DNA from 3 places in the Enterocloster clostridioformis genome. Region 1 is predicted to be linked to each of the others. Evidence: riboswitches for the same ligand, from Rfam matches in the RefSeq annotation. Region 1 holds a riboswitch; each other region holds the start of a gene.
What was found. Region 1 has a riboswitch for FMN ahead of ribD (bifunctional diaminohydroxyphosphoribosylaminopyrimidine deaminase/5-amino-6-(5-phosphoribosylamino)uracil reductase RibD). Riboswitches for the same ligand answer to the same signal wherever they lie in the genome.
Positions count from the first base shown of each region.

Region 2: it holds a riboswitch for FMN, as region 1 does, so the genes downstream of both, ltrA (group II intron reverse transcriptase/maturase) here and ribD (bifunctional diaminohydroxyphosphoribosylaminopyrimidine deaminase/5-amino-6-(5-phosphoribosylamino)uracil reductase RibD) in region 1, are expected to answer to the same signal.
Region 3: it holds a riboswitch for FMN, as region 1 does, so the genes downstream of both, LA360_RS20645 (ECF transporter S component) here and ribD (bifunctional diaminohydroxyphosphoribosylaminopyrimidine deaminase/5-amino-6-(5-phosphoribosylamino)uracil reductase RibD) in region 1, are expected to answer to the same signal.

Region 1 is NZ_JAIWZC010000001.1:2,595,319-2,605,051, reverse strand. It holds gene LA360_RS13100 (LacI family DNA-binding transcriptional regulator) at 1-225, shown strand, start outside; gene nrdD (anaerobic ribonucleoside-triphosphate reductase) at 498-2,657, shown strand; gene nrdG (anaerobic ribonucleoside-triphosphate reductase activating protein) at 2,659-3,195, shown strand; gene LA360_RS13085 (helix-turn-helix domain-containing protein) at 3,301-3,567, shown strand; gene LA360_RS13080 (hypothetical protein) at 3,658-3,873, shown strand; partial or broken gene LA360_RS31305 (FGGY family carbohydrate kinase) at 3,948-4,115, shown strand; gene LA360_RS13070 (hypothetical protein) at 4,129-4,425, shown strand; gene ribH (6,7-dimethyl-8-ribityllumazine synthase) at 4,454-4,972, opposite strand; gene LA360_RS13060 (bifunctional 3,4-dihydroxy-2-butanone-4-phosphate synthase/GTP cyclohydrolase II) at 5,030-6,229, opposite strand; gene LA360_RS13055 (riboflavin synthase) at 6,276-6,956, opposite strand; gene ribD (bifunctional diaminohydroxyphosphoribosylaminopyrimidine deaminase/5-amino-6-(5-phosphoribosylamino)uracil reductase RibD) at 6,938-8,041, opposite strand; FMN riboswitch at 8,302-8,416, opposite strand; gene LA360_RS13045 (IS91 family transposase) at 8,786-9,733, opposite strand, start outside.
Region 2 is NZ_JAIWZC010000001.1:4,483,600-4,493,332, reverse strand. It holds gene ltrA (group II intron reverse transcriptase/maturase) at 1-220, opposite strand, end outside; gene LA360_RS22515 (hypothetical protein) at 442-666, shown strand; gene ltrA (group II intron reverse transcriptase/maturase) at 690-2,105, opposite strand; gene LA360_RS22505 (hypothetical protein) at 2,327-2,551, shown strand; gene ltrA (group II intron reverse transcriptase/maturase) at 2,575-3,990, opposite strand; FMN riboswitch at 4,449-4,567, opposite strand; gene LA360_RS22495 (nitroreductase family protein) at 4,684-5,274, opposite strand; gene LA360_RS22490 (iron-containing alcohol dehydrogenase) at 5,339-6,523, opposite strand; partial or broken gene LA360_RS31995 (HAD family hydrolase) at 6,655-6,858, opposite strand; gene LA360_RS22480 (ABC transporter ATP-binding protein) at 6,771-7,859, opposite strand; gene LA360_RS22475 (LacI family DNA-binding transcriptional regulator) at 7,878-8,762, opposite strand; gene LA360_RS22470 (M23 family metallopeptidase) at 8,967-9,733, shown strand, end outside.
Region 3 is NZ_JAIWZC010000001.1:4,107,616-4,117,348, reverse strand. It holds gene LA360_RS20690 (class II fructose-bisphosphate aldolase) at 1-312, opposite strand, end outside; gene LA360_RS20685 (hypothetical protein) at 325-645, opposite strand; gene LA360_RS20680 (dihydroxyacetone kinase subunit DhaK) at 718-1,716, opposite strand; gene LA360_RS20675 (DAK2 domain-containing protein) at 1,799-2,419, opposite strand; gene LA360_RS20670 (sugar-binding domain-containing protein) at 2,709-3,638, opposite strand; gene LA360_RS20665 (hypothetical protein) at 3,678-3,851, opposite strand; gene LA360_RS20660 (IS1096 element passenger TnpR family protein) at 3,875-5,587, opposite strand; gene LA360_RS20655 (ribosomal maturation YjgA family protein) at 5,584-5,970, opposite strand; gene LA360_RS20650 (deoxyguanosinetriphosphate triphosphohydrolase) at 5,990-7,396, opposite strand; FMN riboswitch at 7,847-7,965, shown strand; gene LA360_RS20645 (ECF transporter S component) at 8,115-8,723, shown strand; gene LA360_RS20640 (creatininase family protein) at 8,790-9,581, shown strand.

The DNA.
Region 1 (9,733 bases):
TCCTTTAATAATTCCCTTCTCTCCAGACTTACATTTCCGCCTTTGACATCCGTGGATGTGAATGCCTGCCAGCTGGGAATCGAGGCAGCCGCCCAGATGATAAGCCATGTGGAAAATCCGGAGCTGGTGGCTACGAAAATCATTGTTCCCCACCACCTGGTGGAGAGGGAGAGCTGTGCGGGAACCGGACGGTTCTGTGGTGATTGGGATACTGAAACAATATAACACATCCCCGGCAGGTGACTACCTGAAATAGGACGCCTTTTGCTGTCAGACTTATTTTCGGGTTTGGCCGGGATTTCAGCCAATTGATTTATTTTTCTGAAATACATCTTATCGTATACTTCCTCTTGAAAAACACAACATTTAGTGCTAAAATCTTATACTGTTGCACAAGCAACAGATTTTTTCAGTATTCTGTGATAAGATGCCTTTAAACCGTTTACCTGAATACAGGCAGCGTGGGAGAGCATTTGGATAAAAGGAGTGTAGTGACGATGAAGATTATTAAGAGGAATGGCGCGGAAGAGGATTTTGACAACAATAAGATCGTGGTGGCTGTGGCAAAGGCAAATACGGCTGCCGGAAAAAACAAGCTGAGTCTGGAGCAGATTAAGGACATTGCGGATTACGTTGAGTACAAGTGTGTAAAACTTAACAGGGCCGTGTCCGTTGAGGAGATCCAGGATATGGTGGAGAACCAGATCATGTCTACAGGCGCGTTTGAGCTTGCAAAGGATTATGTGAGATATCGTTACCAGCGCTCCCTCATACGCAAGGCCAATACAACGGATAACCGCATTCTGTCCCTGATTGAGTGCAATAACGAGGATGTGAAGCAGGAGAATTCCAACAAGAATCCAACGGTTAACAGTGTGCAGAGAGATTACATGGCCGGCGAGGTCAGCAAGGACCTGACCAAGAGGATGCTCCTTCCGCAGGATATCGTGGAGGCGGACAGGGAGGGCATTATTCATTTCCATGATTCCGATTATTTTGCTCAGCACATGCACAACTGCGACCTGGTGAATCTGGAGGACATGCTGCAGAACGGCACGGTTATCAGCGAGACCAGGATTGAGAAGCCCCACAGCTTTTCCACGGCCTGCAATATCGCCACTCAGATTATCGCCCAGGTAGCCAGCAACCAGTACGGCGGGCAGAGCATCAGCCTGGCCCATCTGGCTCCCTTTGTGGATGTGTCCAGAAAGAAAATATACGCGGAGGTTCAGGAAGAGGTAAAGACCTTTGGCTGCATGCCTTCCGAGAAAGCCATCCATGAAGTGGTGGAAAACAGACTTCGTAAGGAGGTTACCAAGGGAGTCCAGACCATCCAGTATCAGGTTATCACACTGATGACCACCAACGGACAGGCCCCCTTCCTGACCGTGTTCATGTACCTGAATGAGGCTAAGAACGAGCGGGAGAAAAAGGACCTGGCCATGATTATCGAGGAGACTCTGAAGCAGCGCTGCCAGGGCGTGAAGAATGAGTCGGGCGTGTGGATTACGCCGGCATTCCCCAAGCTGATTTATGTACTGGAGGAGGATAATGTCAACGAGGGAACCGAGTATTATTACCTGACCGAGATGGCTGCGAAATGTACGGCCAAGCGCCTTGTTCCCGACTATATTTCCGAGAAGAAGATGATGGAATTAAAGGAAGGAAACTGCTTCCCTGTCATGGGATGCCGCAGCGCCTTAAGCCCCTGGAAGGATGAGAACGGGAATTATAAATTCTACGGCCGTTTCAACCAGGGCGTGGTGACCATCAACCTGGTGGATGTGGCCCTGTCCTCCGGCGGGGATATGGAAGCCTTTTGGAAGATATTTGACGAGAGGCTGGATCTGTGCTACCGGGCCCTGATGTGCCGCCACAACCGTCTGAGAGGCACTCTGTCCGACGCGGCGCCCATTCTCTGGCAGAACGGCGCCCTGGCAAGGCTTAAGAAGGGCGAAACCATTGACAGGCTTCTTTACGGCGGTTATTCCACTATTTCCCTGGGATATGCGGGGCTCTATGAGTGCGTGAAGTACATGACCGGAAAGTCCCATACCGACCAGGCGGCCACTCCCTTTGCCCTGGAGGTCATGGAGTACATGAATAAGGCCTGCAACCGCTGGAAGGATGAGACTAACATCGGATTCAGCATCTATGGTTCGCCCATAGAGAGCACCACTTATAAGTTTGCCAAATGCCTCCAGAAGCGTTTCGGCATCATCGAGGGCGTGACGGACAGAAGCTATATTACCAACAGCTACCATGTAAATGTTTCCGAGGAAATTGACGCCTTCTCAAAGCTGAAATTTGAGTCGCAGTTCCAGGCTCTTTCCACCGGCGGAGCCATCAGCTACGTGGAGGTGCCCAACATGCAGAACAATATTCCGGCCGTGCTGGGGATCATACGGTATATCTATGACAATATCATGTACGCGGAGTTAAACACAAAGAGCGATTTCTGCCAGGAATGCGGATTTGACGGCGAGATTCAGATTGTGACGGATGAGAGCGGCAAGCTGGTGTGGGAATGCCCCAAGTGCGGCAACCGGGACGAGAACAAGCTGAACGTGGCCAGGAGAACCTGCGGCTATATCGGAACTCAGTTCTGGAACCAGGGCAGGACCCAGGAAATCAAGGAAAGGGTGCTCCATTTATAAGATGAATTACGGTACAATCAAGAAGAATGATATTGCCAACGGCGCAGGCGTGAGGGTATCCCTGTTTGTGTCAGGGTGTACCCATCACTGTCCGGGCTGTTTTAACGAGGAGGCGTGGGATTTTAACTTCGGGATACCCTTTACAGGGGAGACGCAGGAGGAAATCCTGGAAGCCCTTGCTCCGGATTATATAGAGGGTCTCACCCTTCTGGGGGGAGAGCCGTTTGAGCCTGAGAACCAGGAGGTGCTGGTGCCTTTTTTGGAAAAGGTGAGGGCCCGCTATCCGCAGAAGAATCTGTGGTGCTATACAGGATATACCCTGGAACAGGACCTTCTGAAGGACGGCCGGGCCAGGTGTGAATATACGGACCGGATGCTGTCCATGATTGACGTGCTGGTGGACGGTCGGTTCGTGGAGGCTCTTAAGGATATCAGCCTTCCCTTCCGGGGGTCCTCCAACCAGCGCATTCTGAATCTCAGGGCCACTCTTGAGAGCGGGAGCGTGAAGCTGCTGGAGCTTGGCAGCGGAAGAATCTAGGCTTTCCATGGAGATGTCCGGAGATATCCGGAATGCCTTTTGGTATTGCAATTTAGTTAATAATTTAGTAAAATCAACTTAATTGTATGGCAAGAGGGTCTGTAAATGGCGCTGAGAGCAAAAGACATAGCGGAAATGCTGGGGGTGTCCACGGCTACGGTTTCTCTGGTTTTAAATAACAAACCAGGAGTGGGTGAGAAGCGCCGCCAGGAAATCATCCAGAAAATAAAGGAAATGGACTGCGGATACATGCTGAAGGAGCAGAGAATCAACAATGTACAGGGCACCAGCAAGGCGGTGGCCTATCTGTGCGGTGTGGAGATAGGGACCAGCCCGGTGAAACGCGGAAGTGTGAAAAAAATAACAGATTAAAACAAATCAAAAATAGAAGATGAGCAGAGCATACGGCATTTTATGCTGTATATGCTCTTTTTTTGTCCGAAGTCCTTGAGGACTATCCTGTTGACTGGTATGGCGGCCCTGAGCCTGGCAGCCTGCACGTCCAATGGACTGGAGGCAGTATCCGCCACCAATGACAGTGCCGGGGAGGCGGAAGCGGGAACTGAGAAAAAGGAAGGCATCAGCGTTTACTGGGAGGGAAAGACACTGAACAATCCCTGGTGGATTTCCGTATCTGATTTTGCGCAGCAGACAGCGGATAATCTGGCGTGGACCTGACTATCGCCATTCCCCAGGAGGAAGTGGATCCGGAGAAGCGGGTATCCATGATTGAGGCTGCCATTGAGAAGAAGGCGGATGCCATCGTATGGCAGTGTTCCAGGGCAAAGGATATCTGCGCGCGGGTGGAGGAATCGGGAAAAGCGGAATGGGTGCGTCGTACAACAGGAATCAATCTGTCGCCCTACTTTCCAGCCTCAAAACTGGCGTGGTTCATGGAAAACGTAAGGGGGGCGCCCCAAAATAATCCATGAAATGCGCATAGACCGCGTGCCGGAGGAGCTGGACCGGGCCGGGGAACACAGCTTTTACTGCGGAGTCATGGATTTGCATTTTATTCGGATTTCTTATATCTTTCTTATATCCACATTTGCAGAGGATATCATATGGCCGGGCGGCGGAAAGATGCAGAAGGCAGAGGGCGTGACTCCGTGGCAGCCTGGTTCCGGGAGGGTGAGGATGAGCTGCCTCCGGTGGAATCAGGAAAGCGCGCCTATCTGGGACTGGAGGGGAAGCTGCGCGGCCGTGAGCAGGAAAGGCGGCAGCTCATAGAGGACCAGGACTCCTGCCTGCCCGGGCGTCACGGTTCATCCTGGACCGGGGGCATGGCGGATAAGCTGTCATCCGCCGTCCTTTGGCGGAGTTCGTGTATCAGGTTTACCATCTCTATGGCTCCCGCAGCGCAGTCATAGCCTTTGTTGCCTGCTTTGGTTCCGGCCCGTTCAATGGCCTGCTCGATGTTCTCCGTGGTCAGAACGCCGAACATGACCGGGACCCCGGTGGTAAGGGAGGTCTGGGCAATGCCTTTTGAGACCTCGCTGCACACATAGTCGTAGTGGCTGGTGCTGCCCCGGATTACGGCGCCCAGGCATATGACGGCGTCATAGCGTCTGCTGGAAGCCATACGGGAGGCGATGAGTGGAATCTCAAAGGCGCCCGGAACCCAGGCTACCGTGACAGCGTCCTCCGGCACCTCATGGCGCCGAAGGCAGTCCAGGGCGCCGGACAGGAGCTTGGAGGTAATGAATTCATTGAAACGGGATGCGACAATGCCTATCCTTATTTTTTTTGGAACAAGTTTTCCTTCTAATATATACATGGCGTATTCTCCTATTCTTAGCATGTGATGGTTTCTTAAAATAATGTGTCAGGTTCCTTAATAATGTGTCAAATGTCCCATGCGCTGTTCCTTTGTCCTTAAATAGAACAGATCATGGTCTGTGGGCGTCATCTGGATCGGCACCCGTTCTTTGATATCCAGGCCAAAGCCGGAGAGCTGGTATACCTTATCCGGGTTATTGGTCAGAAGCCGCAGGGTCCTGGCACCTAGGTCCCTTAATATCTGGGCGCCTATGAAATATTCCCTCAAATCCCCGGGAAAACCCAGAGCCAGATTGGCTTCCAGGGTATCCATGCCCTGATCCTGCAGTTCGTAAGCCCGCAGCTTATTGAGAAGCCCGATGCCTCTGCCTTCCTGGCGCATGTAGAGGAGAACTCCCCTGCCTTCCTGCTCAATCCGGGCCATGGCCGCGGCAAGCTGCTGTCCGCAGTCGCAGCGCAGGGAGCCAAAGGCGTCGCCTGTCAGGCATTCCGAGTGGACCCGGCATAATAAGTCACGGCCGTCCCCAATCTCACCTTTTACTAAGGCCACATGATGTTCTCCGTTCAGCAGGTTCCTGTAGCCGTAAGCCTTAAAGGTGCCGTAACGGGTTGGCATATGGGTGACGGCAGCGCATTCCACCAGCGTATCGTGCTGTTTGCGGTAGTCCTGGAGGGCCTTGATGGTGGTGATTTTCATGTTCCATTGTCCGGCGTATTGAAGAAGCTGGGGCATCCGCATCATGGTTCCGTCCTCCCTCATGATTTCACAGCAAAGTCCGCATTCACTGAGACCGGCCAGACGCATCAGGTCAACGGTGGCTTCGGTATGGCCGTTCCGTTCCAGCACCCCATTTTTTCTGGCTGCCAGCGGAAACATGTGGCCGGGACGACGGAAATCCTCAGGCCGGGACAGGGCATTGACACACTGTCTGGCCGTTACGCCCCGTTCGGCCGCGGAAATGCCGGTGGAGGTGCTTATGTGGTCAATGGATACGGTAAAGGCTGTCTCGTGGTTGTCGGAATTGTCGGATACCATCTGCGGGAACTTAAGCCTTGTGCACAGTTGTGTGCTCATGGGCATACAGATAAGACCTCTGCCGTGCACTGCCATAAAATTCACGTTTTCCGTGGTGGCATATTGGGCGGCGCAGATAAAATCGCCCTCATTTTCCCTGCTTTCATCGTCTGTCACCAGTACGATTTTTCCCTGGCGCAGGTCGTCCAGTACTTCTTCTATGGTGTTGAATCCTTCCATGGTGCGGTAATCCTCCTTATTTTTAATGGTCCTGTTCCGTGGCTGCTCAAAATCCACATTGTTTGAGCAATTCCGGTGTGATCCGGCTGCCGGTCCCCCTGTTTTTGGTGTCCTCATCTTCTGTGCTGTGGGCAGACGGGGAGATTTTCATAAATCTTTCGATATATTTCCCCACGCAGTCATTTTCCAGGTTGACCACGCGGCCCGGTTTCAGGGCTCCCAGGGTGGTGTGGGAGGCTGTATGGGGAATCAGGGATACGCTGAAATCCTGTTCCCTTACCTGGGCAACCGTCAGGCTGACGCCGTCTATGGCAATGGATCCCTTTTCAATGATGCGGCGCAGAATGGACGGGGCAGAACGGATGGTGTACCACAGGGCGTTGCCGTCGCGGACAACATTTACAATAGTCCCGGTTCCGTCAATATGGCCTGACACAATATGTCCGCCGAACCTGCCGCCTGCTATCATGGCCCGTTCCAGGTTAAGAGAACTTTTGATGGGCAGACAGCCAAGATTGGAACGCTTCAGGGTTTCAGGCATCACATCCGCCAAAAAACAGCCGGAATCGAAGGATGCCGCGGTAAGGCAGACGCCGTTGACGGCAATGCTGTCCCCTCTTTTTATATCTTCCAGGATCCTGTCTGCTCCGATGACCAGGCGGGAACCGGATGAACCGCCCTTAACAGACAGCAGGATTCCGGTTTCTTCTATGATTCCTGTGAACATGGCGCCAACTCTCCTTCGATAAGAATGTCCTGGCCCAGGGCCGTGATTTTGGTCTTTCCCAGAGAATAGCCCTGGTATGGGAATTCCACCCCGCTGCCGCCGACAGGCGTTTTGGCGGTTGCGCCGCCAAAGAGTCTTGGGGAAATGTAAGCCTGGACCCTGTTTACGATTCCCTGGTCCAGGGCAGACCAGTTGAGGGCGCCGCCGCCCTCCAGCAGGACGCTGTCAATGCCCATCTGTCCCAGGTGTTCTGTGAGGGCATTCAGGTCCACGCGTCCCTCACGGGGCGGAAGGAGGAGGATTTCACAGCCCTTTTCCTCATAGGGAAGCCATGCCTTCCTGTCAGGGCAGCAGGTGGCCAGTATGGTCCTGGCCTGGGAACAGGTGGTGACAACCCGGGAATCCGGCGGCGTGCGAAGCCGTGAATCGCAGATAATCCGCACCGGATTCCTTGTAGCCGGGAGGCGGCATGTGAGCAGGGAATCATCGGCCAGTATGGTTCCCACCCCGCACATGACTGCAAAATACCTGCTTCTGTCCTCATGGACCCTTTGGCGCGAGCGCTCCCCTGTAATCCATCGGGAATGCCCGGCCCGGGTGGCTGTCTTGCCGTCCAGCGTCATGGCATATTTCATGACAACCAGGGGACGCCCGGTCTTTATGTAGTGGAAGAATACGTGATTGAGCTCCCTGCATTCTTCTTCCAGGATACCCTCTGTCACCTCAATGCCGTTGGTTATTAAAACTCCGGTGCCTTTGCCGGACACCATGGGATTGGGATCCCTTGTGCCTATGACGACCCGGCGGATGCCGCTTTCCACGATGGCGTCCGTGCAGGGCGGAGTCTTGCCGTGATGGCAGCAGGGCTCCAGGGTTACATACAGGGTTGCCCCCCTGGGAGATTCGGTCAGGGATGCCAGGGCATTTCGCTCTGCATGGGGACCGCCAAAACAGAGGTGGCTGCCCTGGCCGATGATGCGGCCCTCCTTTACAATAACAGCACCCACCATGGGATTGGGGCTGACCTTTCCACAGCCCTTTTCGGCCAGTTTCAGTGCGATGGACATGTAATCAGTATCATTCAATGCAGTGCCTCCTTTACAAATGCAGGGACCCGCATGGTGCTGCCATGGCCTGTCCCCTGGTATACAGCTTTAAAAACTTCTATAAAAAAATGCCTTGAACCGTATCGTTCAAGGCAGAAAATATAAAACCACAAGGCACAATGTTTCGCGCCTTCAGGAGGACATGGGCATGGGAGGTACACAAAAGCCCTGGAATGATAGTCCATTCCAGGGCACTGTCAGCCAGCCACGAAAAGCGCGTAAGCGCGTCCATGTCAACGATTCATCTTCTTTCATCCAGACTGTACTGTCGGCTTCGGAGTTTCACCGAATCATGCCTTGCGGCTCGTGGGCTGTACCACCGGTAGGGAATTGCACCCTGCCCTGAAGAGTTTATTCAATTGATTGTTATTATAAGCACTGTTGGGCGGTATGTCAAGAAGGATTTTTGGAATAACGTTTAAATCTCAGGCCGCATTGTGGTATAATTCTTAAGGAAAGTATCAGATTCAGAGCGACAAAAAAATGAACAGCTTATGCAAAAGATAAACTGCTCTGAATGTGATTCTTTCCAATTGTACCAAGTCGCGGAACTTTAGCCATAGGCTGTATGGGGATAGTATTTCCCCAGGGAAGCTTAAAATAGTGGATTATGGTGGTCTGCAATGCAGAAGCAGGACGATTTTAGCTGTATCCCATATTTTTGGGTATGCTTCGCAGACCTCCCGATGGCAGGTCTTAAAAAATATATAGGAAAGCAGCCTGTCAGGAAGAAGGAACATGACACCTTCCCAGCTGTTTCATGGCTGTATGACCACATTCAGGACACACACAGATATCGAAATTCCAGACTGCTTTTAAAAGCTCTGCCAGGGACATTCCGGCGTAACGCTGCTTGAAACGCTGTCCATTCTGAAGCTTAAAGATAACCTTCAGATTCTTATATTTCATCCGATTGTTCAGAAAACCATAATAGCGTATTTTCTGAAAGCCGGAAGGCAGCACATGCATCAGGTAACGGCGTATAAACTCCGTGTTGCCAAGAGTAATCTGACGTTTTGGTTCACCCGGCTTTTTTCCACGGGCAGAGAATGTTACCGTATCTTCCGTAACAGAAAGGATCCTGCTGTTAGAGATGGCGATTTTGTGGATGTAGCGTCCAAGGTATTCAATGACATTGCCGAAGCCGTTGAAGGTTTTCTTGATGTAGGGGCACCAGTCCATTTCATAAAGCTTATTTTTAAATTCCTTCCAGTGGTAAGAATTACGCAGGTTTTCACAGGAGGATGAAAAGTTAAGGGAGCCGCTTTCATAAAGGGAGACAAGGTGTGCCATATATTTCCCCTTAAACTTATCCCGCAGGACCTCCGTACGGATAAAAAACTTAGATGAGGATTTACGGATTTTTCCATCTCCGGTAAGCCCGCCGCCGGAAACAATGCAGTGCATATGTACATGGTAATCCAGCTCCTGATTCCAAGTATGAAGTACTTGGATAATCCCGGGTGTTGCCCCGAGCCACTTCTTATCAGCAGATAATTCCAGAAGTGTTTCGGCGCAGCATCTGTGAAGAAGTCCATACAGAAGCTTCTGGTTGCAGTAAATGAGGGGATTTAATTCATGTGGAAGTGTAAACACTACATGAAAATAGGGTGAATCAATGACCTCAGCACTGCGTTTATCTACCCAGATTTCTTTCTTCACAGCCTGACA
Region 2 (9,733 bases), 1.9 Mb from region 1:
CTTTGTTCGTTTTGACCTTCTTATAGGCGGCATTTAGATTGTCGCTTCTAAGAATCGTATCTAGCAGGTTGTCCGTCCGAAAGTCCGTGTTGGTGTCGGGGTTCCCGGTAATCCTTTCATGGGCGTACTCTCCTGTTTCCCTTCCCTGTTCCGCAGGTATCTCTCGCAGGTAGTCCTCAATATGAAGTTGTCTGTACTTAATTCCATGTCCGGTTTCCATTTGGTAACGACACCTCCTACTGTTCAGTCCTTCCCGGTGCGTTTGCGACCGCCCGGTACTATGACCTCTGCTGACTTCTCACGGCAAGCTTTACTCCGTGACAGCGAATGTTTTATCGCCACTTTCACGTCCGTGAGACCTCCCCGGGTACTCACACGTTCTTTCCCACTTATACCTGCCCCGTTTACTGCTGGCGTTCCGTGCAGTTATTGGACTTTAGTTTGTTAGGCAACCTCATCCACGCTTCACAGCCTATCCGGACAACTTTTACAGGCCAGTGGTTTGCCTCCGGCTTCCTTCAGACCCCACCTCACGATGACGCCCTTGCCATTGGCTGCACCCTTCCCACTGCCGGGCGGGTCAGGGACTTTCACCCGTTAGAACGTGCGCCCGCCGGGCGCACATCGGATAGGGGAGATTTTAACCTCCCCTTCCACACCACGTAGCGTACCGTTCGGTACTACGCGGTTCAATAGTTTACTCGGACTTTCAGATAGTGGGCAGTCATATCGGGATAACCAAGTCTGTCCACTATGATTCTTTTGGTGAGTGCCGAGTTGAGCATTCCCGCCGCTCTCCACACTCCCTTTCGGCAGTTCGCCATCTCATGCACCTTCCACTCTGGTAAATGTAACGCCCGCAACATTTTATATCTTGTGCGTACCTTCTTCCATTGTTTCCAGTACACCGCTCGGATTCTGTGGCGCAGCCACTCATCCGTCTGTTCCATCAGGCTTTTCATGTCTGCATATCGATAATAGTTAATCCATCCCCTTGCATAGCTTCGGCGTTTTTCTTCCCTCTCCTGATTGCTCCATTTGTTCCCTCTGGTTGTCAGCTCCCGTATCCGGTTCTTCATTTTTGCCACCGACTTCGGGTGTATCCTCATGCGGCATTTCCCTTTATGCCGGTAAAAGCCGTAGCCCAGGTATTTTATCTTGCTGACGTGGCTCACTGTCGTTTTCTGAAGATTGACTTTCAGAAACACTTTTCCTGTGATGAATGGCACAATGTTTTCCATTGTCCTCTCTGCGCTTTTCCTGCTTTTGCACAGAATCAGGCAGTCATCCGCATACCTCACATACTTGTGTCCCCTGCGCTCCAGTTCCTTGTCCAACTCATTCAGCATGACATTTCCACATAAGGGACTTAGCGGGCCTCCCTGCGGCACGCCCTCGGTCGTTGCGTGAAATCCTCCGTCCTCCATTACTCCGGCTTTCAGGTACTTGTGTATCAGCGAGATTACCCTCCCGTCCTTCACCGTCCTCGACAGCACCTCTATCAGCTTGCTGTGGTTCACCGTGTCAAAGTAGGATTGTAAATCCATGCTGACCACGTAGACATATCCTTCGTTGATATATTTCCTACATCTTTCCAGTGCGTCATGCGCCCCTCTGCCGGGACGGAATCCGATGCTGTTGTCAGAGAACTGTTCTTCATATAAGGGCGTCAGTTCCTGTGCGATTGCCTGTTGGATTACCCTGTCTACCACTGTGGGTATCCCCAGTTTCCTTGTTTTTCCTTTCTCCTCTTTGGGTATTTCTACCCTTCGGACTGGGTTTGGCTTGTATTTGCCTTCCCTCACCTGCTCGACCAATTCGGACTGGTGTTCTCTCAGGTAGGGTAGAAGTTCATCCACCTGCATTCCGTCAATCCCACCAACGCCTTTGTTCGTTTTGACCTTCTTATAGGCGGCATTTAGATTGTCGCTTCTAAGAATCGTATCTAGCAGGTTGTCCGTCCGAAAGTCCGTGTTGGTGTCGGGGTTCCCGGTAATCCTTTCATGGGCGTACTCTCCTGTTTCCCTTCCCTGTTCCGCAGGTATCTCTCGCAGGTAGTCCTCAATATGAAGTTGTCTGTACTTAATTCCATGTCCGGTTTCCATTTGGTAACGACACCTCCTACTGTTCAGTCCTTCCCGGTGCGTTTGCGACCGCCCGGTACTATGACCTCTGCTGACTTCTCACGGCAAGCTTTACTCCGTGACAGCGAATGTTTTATCGCCACTTTCACGTCCGTGAGACCTCCCCGGGTACTCACACGTTCTTTCCCACTTATACCTGCCCCGTTTACTGCTGGCGTTCCGTGCAGTTATTGGACTTTAGTTTGTTAGGCAACCTCATCCACGCTTCACAGCCTATCCGGACAACTTTTACAGGCCAGTGGTTTGCCTCCGGCTTCCTTCAGACCCCACCTCACGATGACGCCCTTGCCATTGGCTGCACCCTTCCCACTGCCGGGCGGGTCAGGGACTTTCACCCGTTAGAACGTGCGCCCGCCGGGCGCACATCGGATAGGGGAGATTTTAACCTCCCCTTCCACACCACGTAGCGTACCGTTCGGTACTACGCGGTTCAATAGTTTACTCGGACTTTCAGATAGTGGGCAGTCATATCGGGATAACCAAGTCTGTCCACTATGATTCTTTTGGTGAGTGCCGAGTTGAGCATTCCCGCCGCTCTCCACACTCCCTTTCGGCAGTTCGCCATCTCATGCACCTTCCACTCTGGTAAATGTAACGCCCGCAACATTTTATATCTTGTGCGTACCTTCTTCCATTGTTTCCAGTACACCGCTCGGATTCTGTGGCGCAGCCACTCATCCGTCTGTTCCATCAGGCTTTTCATGTCTGCATATCGATAATAGTTAATCCATCCCCTTGCATAGCTTCGGCGTTTTTCTTCCCTCTCCTGATTGCTCCATTTGTTCCCTCTGGTTGTCAGCTCCCGTATCCGGTTCTTCATTTTTGCCACCGACTTCGGGTGTATCCTCATGCGGCATTTCCCTTTATGCCGGTAAAAGCCGTAGCCCAGGTATTTTATCTTGCTGACGTGGCTCACTGTCGTTTTCTGAAGATTGACTTTCAGAAACACTTTTCCTGTGATGAATGGCACAATGTTTTCCATTGTCCTCTCTGCGCTTTTCCTGCTTTTGCACAGAATCAGGCAGTCATCCGCATACCTCACATACTTGTGTCCCCTGCGCTCCAGTTCCTTGTCCAACTCATTCAGCATGACATTTCCACATAAGGGACTTAGCGGGCCTCCCTGCGGCACGCCCTCGGTCGTTGCGTGAAATCCTCCGTCCTCCATTACTCCGGCTTTCAGGTACTTGTGTATCAGCGAGATTACCCTCCCGTCCTTCACCGTCCTCGACAGCACCTCTATCAGCTTGCTGTGGTTCACCGTGTCAAAGTAGGATTGTAAATCCATGCTGACCACGTAGACATATCCTTCGTTGATATATTTCCTACATCTTTCCAGTGCGTCATGCGCCCCTCTGCCGGGACGGAATCCGATGCTGTTGTCAGAGAACTGTTCTTCATATAAGGGCGTCAGTTCCTGTGCGATTGCCTGTTGGATTACCCTGTCTACCACTGTGGGTATCCCCAGTTTCCTTGTTTTTCCTTTCTCCTCTTTGGGTATTTCTACCCTTCGGACTGGGTTTGGCTTGTATTTGCCTTCCCTCACCTGCTCGACCAATTCGGACTGGTGTTCTCTCAGGTAGGGTAGAAGTTCATCCACCTGCATTCCGTCAATCCCACCAACGCCTTTGTTCGTTTTGACCTTCTTATAGGCGGCATTTAGATTGTCGCTTCTAAGAATCGTATCTAGCAGGTTGTCCGTCCGAAAGTCCGTGTTGGTGTCGGGGTTCCCGGTAATCCTTTCATGGGCGTACTCTCCTGTTTCCCTTCCCTGTTCCGCAGGTATCTCTCGCAGGTAGTCCTCAATATGAAGTTGTCTGTACTTAATTCCATGTCCGGTTTCCATTTGGTAACGACACCTCCTACTGTTCAGTCCTTCCCGGTGCGTTTGCGACCGCCCGGTACTATGACCTCTGCTGACTTCTCACGGCAAGCTTTACTCCGTGACAGCGAATGTTTTATCGCCACTTTCACGTCCGTGAGACCTCCCCGGGTACTCACACGTTCTTTCCCACTTATACCTGCCCCGTTTACTGCTGGCGTTCCGTGCAGTTATTGGACTTTAGTTTGTTAGGCAACCTCATCCACGCTTCACAGCCTATCCGGACAACTTTTACAGGCCAGTGGTTTGCCTCCGGCTTCCTTCAGACCCCACCTCACGATGACGCCCTTGCCATTGGCTGCACCCTTCCCACTGCCGGGCGGGTCAGGGACTTTCACCCGTTAGAACGTGCGCCCGCCGGGCGCACCTATAAAAGCCCCGGATACGCAAATAATCCGGGGCCTGTTCATCTACCACTTACACACCTTCTTCTCTCATCCAGACTATACTGTCGGTTCTGGAATCACACCAGATCAGCCGCCGTAGCGGGTCGCGGACTATTACCGCCGGTAGGGAATCACACCCTGCCCCGAAGAACTTTATTTAATTATAGCTGAATCATAGCACATATGAGGACGGTTGGCAATAGTCTGCATATATTTTCTGCACTTCAGTCCCGGCGTCTCAGTCCCGGTATTCTGGCTCCATCCTTTCGTCTCATCGTCTCCAGACCACCACGTCCTCAAACCCTTTTCGGGGCCTGGGTGACGGCGACTCCTCCGGATAGCCGAAGGCCACGGCTGCCACCAGCTCACCCCCGCAGTCCATCCATCCGCACAGCTCCTCATAGGCAAAGAATATATCGCAGATCCACAGACTTCCGATTCCCAAATCCGTTGCTTCCAAAAGCATATTCTCAATTGCCGCGCTGACAGACTGGATATTACAGAGCTCATAAATCCTGTCCTCGTCATTCAGGGGAGCAAACAGCCCTTTTCCCAGGGGATTCAGGACAAATATGACCACCGGCGCCTGTTCCATGATTTGGACCGTGTACTCCGCGCCTCTCAGGTGCCTGCTGCTTTCCGGCAGCATGGCTCTGCCTGACTTTTCCCTCTGGATGCCGGCCCGAAACGCCCTCAACATTTCTTCCTTTGCCTGTCCCTGGATGACCATAAATTTCCACGGCTGTCTGTTCTTGGACGAGGGAGCCTTTATCCCGCTTTCTATAATTTTACAGATAATATCATGCGGTATTTCCCTGTCTGAGAACCTGCGTATACTCCTGCGGCTGTTAATTGCGTCCATTTTCTGTCTCCTTCTTGTTGACCGGGCAGGCCAAACTCCCATGGCCGTTATTCTGCCATCCCGGTTATTCTCCCATAGCCATCCTGTAAATTTCCATCATTTCTTCCTTGCCCAGTTCCCGGATGCCCGGCAGGGTGCGCTTGCCCATGTTGGTGCACTTCTCGGCCATCTCTTCCAGGCGTTCTTCCTCCACACCAAGTTCTTTTAAGGAGGACGGCATACCCAGGCTCTTATAGAAATCCTCCGTGGCCCGGATTCCTGCCAGAGCCGTGTTCATAGGGCAGTCAAAATCCATGTCTATGTTCCACACCCGGACCGCATACCGGGCAAAGCGGTTCACATCGCCGGGGCACACAAACCTGGCCCAGGACGGCCACAGGGCTGCCAGACCTGCTCCGTGGGCAATGGACGGGTACATGCCGGAAAGCTCGTGCTCCAGCTGGTGCACCTGCATAAAGAAATCCCTCCCCGCTCCTGTCAGTCCGTTATGGGAAAGGCTGCCTCCCCACATAAGAGCGGCCCTGGCTTCATAGTTATCCGGCTCTTTATCGGCAATCCTGCCCGCCTCCACCGTGGACTTTAACAATGCCTCGGCTATGCGGTCCGTCAGTTCCGTGTCCCTGGTCCTGCTGAAATACCGCTCCAGGGTGTGCATCATGATATCCACCGTACCGCAGGCTGTCTGGTATTTGCTTACCGTACAGGTCAGCTCCGGGTTGCAGATGGAAAACAGGGGGCGGTGGGTCACGCTGTTAAAGCCACGCTTAAATCCATTTTCCTCATTTGTGATGACACAGGATGCGCTCATCTCGCTGCCGGAGGCAGAAAGCGTCAGAATGACGCCCACCGGCAATGCCCTGGCCGGCACAGCCTCCTGGCGGAAATAGGTCCACACGTCCGCATCCGGGTTTCCCGCGCCGTCCGCTATGCACTTGGCTGAGTCAATCACGCTGCCTCCTCCAACAGCAAGCACCAGGTCCACGCCCTCCCTAAGACACAGTTCTATTCCCTCTTTTGCCTTTGCCAGAGTGGGATTAGCCTGTACGCCTCCCAGCGTCACATACTGTATTCCCTCTGCCTCAAGGGCTCCTGTAACCGCGTCCAGAAGTCCGGACTTCCTTGCGCTGGCCCCTCCGAAATGCACCAGCACCTTCTTAAATCCGTATTCCTTTACAATCTTTCCTACCTGCTGATGGGTATTCTTACCAAATATCATCCTGGTTGGTGTGAAAAACTCAAAATTCTCCATTATGCAATCCTCCTCTATGCCGCTTTTATCACTGCTTTCATTATACATAAATCAGAGGGCTTTTTCCACTTAAATCTGCTGCCTGTATTTTCCTGCGCCAGCTTTCCCATTTTTCTCCGGATAAAGTAAAAAAGGGCCCCGCGGAACGTTTTCACCATCTGTTCCTGCCAGGCCCCTCCGTAGGTTCCCCGTACCAGTCTTTCCAGTGCTTCGCCCGGGAACCGGCGCCACGACATCTCCTCATGCTTTACCAGGATAGGATAATAGTATACCCCGTTGTCCGCCGCGGCCTCACAGTCTCCCGGCGCATCCCCCACCATGAGCACATGGTCCGGTACAGGATGCGCTCCCCGCCCACTTCCAGGTAAATGGTTGTCTCTGAGCCGGCGGGCATCACGGAGTATACTTCCGCTTCTATGCTGCCCTCTGCCGGTCCGTCCAGTATCTCCGCCAGCTCCGGTCTCACCCCGACCACCGCCTCAAAGCTGCCGTCGCCGGGAGCTTCCCCGGTAAAGGACTTCTTATCAAAGGTCACGGTTCCCAATACGGATTCCACGGTCATGGCATCTCCCGACACCCTGGCCTTTCCCGGAAGGAAATTCACCTTTGGATTGCCGATAAAATCAGCCACCCGCAGGGAGGCGGGGTTTTGGTACAGCTCCATGGGAGGCGCCACCTGCTCCAGTACGCCCTCAAAGAAAATGGCTACCTTGGTAGACATGGTCAGGGCCTCTGTCTGGTCATGGGTCACATAGATAATGGTGGTGCCTAACTCCTGATGGAGCCGTTTGATTTCACTTCTCATCTCAATTCTCAGCTTGGCGTCCAGGTTGGACAGCGGCTCATCTAAAAGCAGCACCTCCGGCTCCGACACAATGGCCCTGGCTATGGCCACGCGCTGCTGCTGTCCGCCGGACAGTTCCGATGGGTACCGGTCAATGAACGCCTCAATCCTCATGCGCTTTAAGGCGTTTTCCACCTTCTTTCGTATCTCCTCCTTGGGCACCTTTGCCACCTTAAGGCCAAAGGCCGCATTGTCAAATACCGTCATGTGGGGCCAAAGGGCATAGGACTGGAACACCAGGTTAAGATGGCGTTTTCCCGGTTCCTCATAAAACTTTTCAGGCGCGTTGACAATCTCCCTGTCCCCCATGTACATATACCCTTTCTGGGGTTTCTCCAGGCCGGCCGCCACGCGCAGGGTGGTGGTCTTGCCGCAGCCTGACGGTCCTAACAGGGTCATAAACTCCCCGTCCTCAATCACCAGGCTGATGTCCTTTAACACATGGTTCTTGCCATAATATTTATTGATTCCTCTTAATTCAATTCTGCTCATCTTTCATATCCTCCCGCATTAAAAGCCCTTGGTGATGTCCGCGTCCGTAAAGGTATTTGCAAACCAGTAGACGAAGAATACCAGCACAAACATAACGATGGTCACTGCACTGGACAGCTGAATCAGATTTTCCGCCGAATAGGCGTACGCCATATAGGGCAGCGTCTGCTGGCTGGGCGTCATGAGTATGACTATCAGGTCCAGTTCCTTCATGATGCTGATGAATACCAGCATGAATCCGCTTATCATGCCGCCCTTTGACAGGGGGAACACAATCTTAAAGAACCTGCGCGGGAACCCCGCGTTTTCCACCTGGGCGGCTTCCTCCAGCTCCGTGCTGATCTGGAGCATATTGGACGTTCCTGCCCTGGAGGCAAAGGGCATGTTTTTCACCACCGCGATACTGCCGGCCTGCTCCTCGTCGGCGCAGACATAGGGAATCCCGCACTGGCCCGTAAGCTCATTGAGGGCCACCATGGGCACGTTGTGAATGAACTCACTCATGCTCTCCGTGCTCCTTGGACCAATGGGAAATATCAGGATTCCCTCCACCTGGTGTTCTGCCAGAAGCTTCAGATAATCCCTCTCTGCCCTCAGTTCCCGGAAGCTGTTGCACAGCAGCACCTGATACCCCCTCTTGTGAGCTGCGTCCGACGCCTTCACCATGAGTTCGGAGTAAAAAGGACTCATGATATCCGGCATGATGATGCCTATGGTCTGGGTCCTGCGCTTTACAAGACTCCTGGCCAATCCGTTGGGGGTGTAGGAGAGCCGTTCACATACCCGCAATATCCGGCTGCGTTTTTTCTCGCTGATGCCGTCCATCCCGTTTAACGCCCTGGATACAGAGGCGATGAATACCCCTGCCTCTCTTGCAATATCTTTGATTATTACTTGTTTCATATTAGGCCTTCTCCCCATTTCTCCGTTTTAAAGAATGGTTTTCGTAAAATTTACGGCCGTATACGTTTACGGCCAATAGAAGATAATTTTTCTTTTGTACAAATTGCCCCCTCTCCCCTCATTCATGCATAAAGCACCTTGGGCAGACATAAGATTACTCCAGGACCCATATTTCCCGAAAGGGTGTCAGGAGGCGGTTATATTATGAGATTCTTCCGAATGCTCCGGGAGCATTTACATATCAGTGCAAAGACAGTGATTTACGGGGAAATGCTGGTGCTAAGCCTGCTGTGTCTCAGCATATTCCTTTTTAAAACAGATCCGGGCCAGGCAGTCATAAGCCAGGCATCCAGGCTGGCCGGATACATGAATCCCCTGGAAAACACGGACAGCGCGGACCCGGACAATACAGAGACAGATAAGAAAGCGGATAAAAATAAGGATTATATCAAATGGGTGGACTTTGGTGTCACCTCAGAGGCAATGAACCAGGCATTCCGCCTTGACGTGGACACATGCCGATCTGACATCCATCTGAACTGGGTGGATTTACTGGCCTATCTGGGTACCCGTTACGGCGGAGACTTTTCCAAATATAAGCCGGAACACATGACCGCGGTGGCTGAAAAGCTGAAAAACGGCGAAACCACCATGGAAGAATTGACAAAAGACATGAAGTATTACTCGTATTACCGCCAGGCTTACGGGGCTGTATTAGACGGCATGGTAGGCCAGTTTGAGGCAGAGATACCGGCAAGCGAGGCCCCTGCCGCTTATCTTCCCTCAGGCGTGGCAGGGGGAGCCCCCGGAGATCCCGCCACGGTCTGGGTGACAAAATACGGACTCAAGGCATTTTCCCCCATCGCCAAAGGATTTCCCTACAGTGATTTTGACGACTTCGGCGTGGCCCGCAGCTATGGCTTCAAGCGCCAGCACCTGGGCCACGACATGATGGGCCAGGTGGGGACTCC
Region 3 (9,733 bases), 1.5 Mb from region 1:
GCCATCATACATAACAGCGGAAAAGCCTAAATCCAGGGCTTTTCTCACATAGTCCAGGTCCTCGCCGTGGTCCAGCATGACGCAGACAGGAACCCTGGCCTCCTTCGCCATACGCACCATGATGGGGCCGATGATATGAATAGGCATCTCGCACTCGTGAAGCTGTGCGTGCTGGATAATAACTGGTTCCTCACGTTTCTCTGCCGCCCGTATGACCGCCATAAGAATTTCCAGATTCGGCGTGTCAAAGGCGCCTATACAGCATTGCTTCTCTTGCGCATACCGCAGAACATGGTTCATATTTACTAACATCCGGCATTCTCCTTACTTTTCCTCATAGAGTTCAACGATAGCATCATCCCAGATTACAAATGCCAGGCGCACGCCAGGGCCGCAGTCAGCCGGCCCGAATATGATTCTCTGAGCCTGGGCGGCATAGTGGTCCAGATCGTCCACCTTGTAAGCCACATGGGGCTGCTTGGAGAGAATCTCCGGGAAGGGCGTCCCCTCCTCGAATTTCAGGTACTCTATCTTAAAATCATAGTCATCCACATTGCTTACCCAGAACTTCATGTCCTCGTTATATGTCATGCCCTCTTTTTTGTTCAGGACCGGGATTCCTATATGCATATATTCTGTCGCCATGACCGATATCCTCCTCATCTTTCTCTCAAACTGATTTTTCCTTGTGCCATCAGAACGTTCTTAAACACCCTCTTATTTCTTCATATACGGCGTATTGCACGGCGCGTTCCAGTAGTGCAGAAGCTCATCGTCCATCTTTGCCATGAACATCTGGAAGCCGGCCTGCTCCTGTACGGTAAGAAGCTCTCCCACATAATTGGCCACAATCTCGACGTTCTTCTCCTTCAGGCAGGATACGCACCTGCGGTAAATGATGAACAGCTCCATCAGTGTAGTGGCGCCGGTTCCGTTGAGAATCAGCATGATTTTCTCGCCTTCCTTGATATCCAGGTCAGCCAGAAGGCCGTCCAGCATGATCTTAGCTGTTTCATCGGCTGACTTCATGGTCTGGCGTCCGCCGCCCCCTTCTCCATGCTGTCCCATGCCGATTTCCATTTCATCCTCGCCCAAGTCGGCAAGCAGGCTTCCTGTTGCGGGATGGGTCGCTCCAGATACGGCTACGGCCAGGGTAGCCATGTTATCTGCAAACCGCCGCGCAATGGCAGCCACTTCCTCCAGGCTCTTTCCCTCGGCAGCCGCTGCTCCCGCTATCTTATAGGTGGGAATACATCCCACCAGTCCCCTCCTGTCGTCGGCGTTGGAGCGGGGCGCATTGGCGATATCCTCCTGGGTCACTACTTTGATGACATTTAATCCTTCCTTTGCGCATTTCTTCATGGTCAGGTTGCCGGTAAGCATGTCGCCTGCATGGTTTAAGACTATGTAGAGAACGCCCTTGCCCTTGTCTGCCAGCTTTATGGCGTCCAGGCAGGCCTGCGGTCCGGGAGCCGCGAAGACATCTCCCACCACGGAGATATCCACCATTCCCTCTCCCACAAATCCGCTGATAGCCGGCTCATGGCCGGATCCGCCCTGGGTCACAATGGTAACCCTGTCGGCTTCAGCCAGCTTATTGTTAATGATCATGCGGTTTTCGCCCAGGGTCACCAGCTCCTTGTGCGCCTCGGCAAAGCCTTCTAACAGCTCAGGCGTCAGATTCTCAGGATTGTTTATAAATTTCTTCATCTTCATAATTTTTACCTCTCCCATTTTATTTTATTGACCGCATCCGTATGCCGTCTACTTCCGTATGCCGTCTACTTTCGTATGCCGTCTACTTCAGTCCGTCGCAAAGTCCCGCAAAAAACAGGGATGTGCTCACTGCCCCCGCGTCCGGGGTGCCGATGGTCTTCTCCTTATAGCTTCTGGCCCTGCCATACTTGGACACATACTGCTCGCTTTCCTTTGCGCCCTTGGCCGCTGCCTCCTTCGCAGCCTCCAGGACAGCCATCACATCGTCTTCTGCGCTTTGAGCCGCTTCCACAGCAGGAATCAGGGCGTCCATCATAGTCTTATCCCCCACGCCCGCGTTGGTGATGTCTTCCATGGCCGACAAGCATTCCGTAAACATTTCCTTCAGAGTCCCTGCATCAATGGGCTTATTTCCTTCCAGGGGACCTGACAGTCCTCCTATCATGGTTCCGTATAATGGACCTGCGCTTCCGCCTCCGATTTCCATGGTATTATCTCCCAGGTCCTCCAAAAAAGTCTCCACGTCATCATCATCCCAGCCATCAAGGCTCTTCTCAATCAGACCGGCAATCTTGCCAATGGCGACGCCGTGGTCCCCGTCACCGAATCTGGAATCAATCTCGCTGAGATAATCCTTGTTCTCATTCCAGACCTGGGCAGCTTTTCTGAGCATCTTTGTAATTTCCGCTTTTGAAAGTAACATATGTAACCTCCTCTCATGCATTTTCCCAAAATTATCCATGATTTTAGATTAACATTTGTTAGTTTATTTGTCAATTATTCATCGTGCCTTTCTCTGTTTTTTGCCCTAATGCACAAAAAATGCGCAGTTTCTTTAGCAAACCGCGCATTTATGGTTACGTATGTAACCTATGTTTCATTGGCCCGCACTGTGCAATCATACATTCTCATTGTACAATCATCAGCTCTTGCCGCGCACCAGGTCTGACCTCACATGTCCCGGCCTTTTTATCGCTCTTCATCCCCGCTCATCATTCCAGCGCTTCCCTGACCACATGCTCCGGTGCAATAAAATGTTTCAGGTAACCGGTCTTTAAGGCTCCCCGGAATGCCTTTGGGCTGGTATTGGCAGAACAGATACCCACCACATGCCTAGTCCCGGACAGAAGCTCCAGTGGAATCTGAATGGCGTAATCCGTATCTGACCGGATAATATGCCCCTGGCTGTCCATAAAGTAGTTTAGGATGCGTCCCACTGCCTTCTGCCGTATAAGCTGGTCTCCATATCTGGCCTCCGACGCAAAATCCGGTACAGAAGGAAAATTCCCGATATTGACCAGCGCCACATCCAGTTTTTCCCAGACATGATATATCTCGTGGTAGCTGTCCAGCTCCCTGGTCAGTTTCAGCTCCTGCTCAGAAAGCACGCAGGCCGGTGAATAGATAAATCTGGGCTGGGCCCCGCTGTGCTCCGCAATGGAACGAACCAGCTCATTGGAGTGGTAATTTTTAAGTCCCACACCGCCGTTTCCTATGAGCGGGCAGACAAATGTTCCTATGGGAACCAGCGTCTCCCTCTGTTCCATATGCTTTACCACATCACCGATAATGTGGCCCCATCCAATGCCCAGGCCGGTGCCTCCCAGCCCTGACAGATAAGAGATGGCCGCCTCTGCCACAGCCTCATTGGTGGTCTGATCATTTGGTCCGTCGGGCACAGCCACACCGTCATAAATCCCGAAACAGCGTCCCACCAGTTCCATGAGGGACAGCGCACCGCCGGACTCCTCCTGCGGTGCGCTTATCCGTATAGTGACGATTCCCTTATCCCGCGCCTCCTTCAAAAGCTTGCTGACCATGGGGCGGGATATACCGTATTGGTCCGCAATCTCACTCTGGGTCCTGTCCTGCTCGTAATACATTCTGGCCACATCGACCAGACGCTCTGTTTTCTTATCCATACTGCCTCTTATTCATATCGCTGGTGCCGCTTTGGCATGTCACAGAAGCGTATACTCCAGCATCTCATACGCCAGCCCGCTGCCCTCATTGATATCAGCAGGCAGAAGATCCCTGGCCACGCATTTCTCATCGTCATCCGGAACATCCACGCGTTTCAGATAAGCATAATCCCCGTCAATCCGTTCCACTCTGTAATCCACACGTTCAAACATGGCTGCATTCCACCTCCGCTTCCCTACTTACGGCCGCAGCACTGGCGGTAACGCTTGCCGCTGCCGCAGGGACAGGGCGCATCCGGGTCAATGCGGGCTGTCTTGGCATCCAGCTCCACCCGGTTATAACCACAGTTTCCAACCGTCCTGGTTTCCTTCCATACCTGTTCCATGATTTCATCGAATCCGTTCATCTTTTCCTGGGAATCCAGGTTCAGTCCAAAATGCTCCATGATGTCTTCCACTGCTTTCGGCGTTGTCCCCAGCCTTACGTGATGATGGATGGAGGAAGCTGCCTCCCGAGCAGTCTCCTCATCGCAGCCAACCATGGCCAGGAAAAATGCCTTCAGCGGGCGGATATGCTTCTTAAGCTCCACTGCTCCGGTTCTGGCAATCTCCTTCACCTGCAGGGCGGAAGGTATATAAAACTCCTTGCCCTTCTGATAATTCAATACATCTTTATAGGCATCTGCCTGAATCAGATTCCAGTCAATAAACCGGCCGTCCCAATAAGCAAAGTCTGTCCAGACACCTTTCATCTCACGGCAAAGGCGGGTGATTTCCCCTGCATCCGCCTCGCAGCCAACTGCCCTGCAGATTGTCTCCACCTGCCCCGCGTCAGCGGCGCCGTAAAGGTAAACCGCTGCCTTGCAACAAGCCCATACCTGGCTGCGGTAATGACGATCAGACCGGAATTTCTCTGTATTCATCTCATCATATGCCTTTGCCACATCTGCGGGAACAACTGCTGTACCCAGGCTGGTAAACCCGCAGTAACCGCCATAGTGCAGGAAGTTCAGAGCTTCCAGGTCTCCCTGGTATTCTATACCTCCGGCTGCTGCGGCCTTCTCAAACTCTGCTGTGGTCTCATCGCTTAAGGTGCCGAAGAACCGCCCCATGCGCTGGGAATCCAGCAGGGCGGCGGCCAGAGCCGGAGCCAGCTTATTCTTACCCAGCTCATCGCATCCCCCAATATGATGAACCTTGGCAATGCGCAGCAGCTCAGTCTTATCAAATCTGGAAAATAATTCCTCCAGAGTATGGATTACCCTTGGAGCCGGCTTTTGTGTTTCCGGCTTTTCAGCATCCTGGATACCGGTTTTCTGTTTGCCGGCGGCATGTTCCTGTACCGCAGGTTCCCGGACCGCATCCTCCTGGGCGTTTTCCGCTCTGCCTTGTCCAAATGCCGGATGTGCCTTTAGATTGGCGTTTACTTCATCCAGGTCATACTCTCCCATTCCCTGCTGGCAGGCCCATTCCTCCATCAAGTCATGGTCCTCAGCCTCAGGGTCATCCAGCTTATCCAACAGGTCATAGTAACCGCCTATACCGCCGCAGTCCTCCGGAATATTGTCTCCCTTATACTTTAACACCTGGGGATAGCTGTATTCATACTCCACTTCCTTCTCCATAAGAATCTGGTGTTCCCATGTATCCCCGAAGTCGTAGGTATATATAAAACGAGGGTTCTCTGTTATTAGAGTTCCAATCTGTGTGCCTTCCTCCAGCACATCGCAGCCGCAGGATTCCGCCAGATCGTCTTCCTCCCACGTTTCCCTTATAAGCAGCCCCGGTTTCTTAAACTCAAACTTGTGCAAATGGTAATCACACCAGCCAAAGGCCCCCTGAATCACCTGATGGAGCTGGCAAAATGTAAACTGCTCCGGCACCACCACGCGTCTCCATATAGGCGGTTTACTGCCTTTTATGGTAATTTTCAACTGATAACCTTTCATAAGGCCCTCCTTCGAATTTCAAATATTTGTATAAGCAGGCATCCCGCGCCGTAACAGGCTATATCCTTCCAGTCAAAGACAGAACCCAGGATAATCCTGGCCGCGGCGTTCCCCTGCAGCCCCAGTATCTCTGCCAGACGGAAATACTGCATCACCTCCACACAAACCGCAAAGAGAAACACATATAACGGCAGCCGCTTCATTCCCACTGGTACGAACACCCTGACAAAACAGTACACCAGTACCACCACCAGCATGTCCCCTATATAAGGTCTAATGATGCGATCATGAACATACAGGGCGATAATTAACTCAATTATAAAAACAATGATACTTGCGGCCAGATATCCCCACCTGGCCCTGTATTTTCTCCCGCTATCCATCGGGCCTCCCTTTGGCCGTCTACCGTATACCATTGAGTTCCTGATACATATCCTTGGCAAATGTATCTGTCATGCCGCAGATATAATCCGTCACCAGCAGCAAACGAAGATACAGCCGTTCCGCATCATCCCTGTCCCGGGCGCACATGGAATATATCATCTTATAATTATCAGATATAAGGGAAACCAGCTTTTTCTGCACCTGGGTCATGGGCAGATCCGTATCGTAGGGAATCACAGCGTCCACAAACCGGTCCAAAAGAAAGTCAAATATTGTCTGGGCCGCTATCTCCAGCTTCAGGATGGGTCTGGTGCTGAACGCATACCGCAAGGCAATATCCCCCAGTGCTTCCATCAGCAGTTCCACATCCGTACCCGCAAAAAGGTCGCTGGTATAGGTACCTTCCATAATAGATTCATAGTTGCCGGCAAAACATTCCGTAACGCCCGAAATCATCTGGCCCTGGACGCTGATAATCCAGTTCTGCACCGCATACTGGTCCGGTCTGTCATATCCCTTTCCCACGGCCTTTCCATACTTTTCCTCCAGCCATGATACAATCTGGATATAGTGGTTTGTCTGGCTGCCGGCCTTATACGCTTTTAACTCAGCCAAAAGGCGTTCATAAGAAATGCAGCCCTTCTTGACCGCGTCCTCGATGTCTGCCGTCTTATAGGCAATGTCATCTGCTGCTTCTAATATGAATGCCAACGGATGTCTTTTTCCCAATGTGCCGGTTGACACCTGCACATCCTGGAAATTCTCCCTGTCGCCATGGAAATATCCCATCTTCTTGGTTCGGATATCGCCGCTGTCCTTATCAATCTCCAGGGAAGATACCGGATACTTGATAATAGTTCCCAAGAGAGCTTTTGTCAAGTTCATGCCATGCTCATCCACCAGAAAATGAAGCCTTGTCACCACCCTGAACGCCTGGGTATTTCCCTCAAAATGACAAAAATCTTGCACCATCTGGGGCTCCAGAATTTCCGCAAGGGTTCTCCCTCTAAACGTAAGCCTCTCCAGGTTCTTCTTAAACCAGTCCTGAATAGCTGTCTCACCAAAGTGGCCAAAGGGAGGATTCCCGATATCGTGAATCAATCCGGCGCACTGAAGAATGTCACATACCGCCGCCTTATGTTCTGGCGTAAAAGTTTCATCCTTGATAATAGTGCGGATGCTCTCTGATATATTCTGTCCCAGTGATTTGGCCAGGGATGAAACCTCCAGAGAATGAGTCAGCCTGGTACGGATGAAATCACTCCTGTCCAGCGGAAACACCTGGGTTTTATCCTGGAGGCGCCGAAAGGATGCACTGCCGATAATCCGGTGATAATCTTTCTCAAACTCTGTCCGCAGGTCCGTGGAGGACTGTTTCTTGTAGCTGCGGATGCGGTCGTCGCAAAGCAGTGTCTGCCAATCCATACATACCTCCTTACTGCTTTCCCGCCGGAGTCCTGTCCATTATAATCCATCAATCACGGCTGATTACACTGGCCGCGGACAGGACAAAACACGGGATACGTTTCATTCTAGTATATCGGAAGTCGATTCGCCTGTCAAATCTGCCTTTCATATGCGTTTCAATCCAAGCTTGGCCATTTAACAGAGCGCGACCACATCTTATACAAATGCGTATTTTGACCTCATGTCAGTGGGGGACACTGTTTTTTCTCCGCCCGCCGCTGACGTTACGTTTGTTTCCGGCAATTTATCCCTCCACCTGTGGAGGCGGAGGATTCTTTTGCTTTTTTGCTAAACATGCATCTATATCTATTATCAACAAAATCGTGAAAAAAGCAACAAAAAACTGCATCTTTTGCAGTTGACAGCCATTGTTATTTGTGATAATTTAAAATGAGATAAGCAAATGAATAGGTTCTTCGGGGCAGGGTGTGATTCCCTACCGGCGGTATAGTCCGCGACCCGCTGCATGCGGCTGATTTGGTGCGATTCCAAAACCGACAGTATAGTCTGGATGAGAGAAGACAATTTTGTTCATATAAATATTGAGTATCCTCCCTTATTTATATTGACTATGAAGTTAATCTCAGGTTCCCCGGAACCTGAGATTTTTTGTTTCCTGGAACTTCATTCATTGCTGAATCACCGTATCGAAAGCATTTATCAAGGAGGTTTTGCTATGAAAACAAAATGGAGTATTCAGAAACTTATTTACACCGGTATGCTGGCCGCAGTTGCCGGCGCCCTCATGTCCCTGGAATTTTCCGTTCCAATGATGCCGCCCTTTTACAAGATTGACTTCAGCGATGTGCCGTCCATTATTGCCCTGTTCCTCATGGGGCCAGCGTCCGCCGCCTGGGTGGAAATCATCAAAATCATCATCAAGCTTCTCACGGTCGGCACCAATTCCATGTATGTAGGGGAATTTGCCAATCTTATCGGGGTTGTATTATTCGTAATCCCCATGTGGGCAGTTTACAAAAAAGGCGGAAAGACCCGCCGGGCAGCAATCGCGTCATTGGCAGTCAGCGTCCCCATCAGGACCTTGTTTGCCTGTTTCTGCAATGCATTTATCACCCTTCCCCTGTATGCAGCGGCCATGGGGCTCCCTCTGAACCAGGTGATTACCATGGTGGCTGCGGTAAATCCGGCCATCAGCGATCTGACCACCTTCATCTTTATGGCCACCATCCCCTTCAACCTGATTAAGCTGGGGCTCAACTGCTTTGTGGGGTATCTGCTGTACACCAGACTGCTGGCAGTTTATCCGGCTGTGAGAACCGCGTGAGGAAATACATGAGGAAACGCTGTAAGGAACGAGGGCTGAAAAATCCAGTCAGGAGGTTATATACACATGATTCAAAATTATAGCGATTTAACCCGGTTAGAGATGGAACAGGTCAACAAGGATGAAACCATTGTACTGATTCCCCTGGGTGCGCTGGAGCAGCACGGAAACCAGGCTCCGCTGGGTACGGACGATATCATCGCAGAGGCCATGACAGACTATATACGCAGGGAGTTGGAAGTGGAAAATTCAGATTTTCCCATGCTGATATTTCCGGTCATCCCCGTAGGCTTGAGCACGGAGCACAGGAATTTCTGCGGCTCCATCACATTTAAACCGGATACCTACTACCATATGTTATATGATATCAGCACCAGCCTGGTCCGCCACGGTTTTAAGAAGCTGGCTTTTCTGGTGTGTCATGGAGGAAATGCTCCCATTGTACAGGTCTTAAGCAGGGAGCTTCGCAGCGAGTTCGGCATCTCCCCTTTCATTCTTTCATCCGGGGCCTTTAGCCATCCGGATGTGACGGCCACGATTTCAGAAGGAAATATCTGGGACTTCCATGGAGGTGAAATGGAAACCTCCATGGTCATGGCCGTGGACCCGTCCCTGGTAAAGTCAGAGACCTCAGAGGCGGGAATTCCCACTGCATTTAAAGACAATCAGGCGCTGAAACCTTACGGAAATGTATCCATTGGCTGGGTATCCGAGGATTGGAAAACAGAAGACGGCAAACCCATCGGAATCGGCGGGGACCCCTCAGGCGCCACAGCTGAAAAGGGACGGATCATTCTGGAAACCAGCGCTAAGGTGCTGGTGCCGGGGCTTAAAGAGATTCGGGCATGGAAGGGATAATGGAAGTATGCATTCTTTGTACATTCTAACAAGATTATGAAAGGGATGGGGCATGCCCCATCTTTTTTGTTGTACGGAATTAGTTTTACCTAACCTTTTTGCAGTTCAAAAGGGATTGCGGCGTTTGCGAAAAGGGCAGAGGAGAGGGCAAC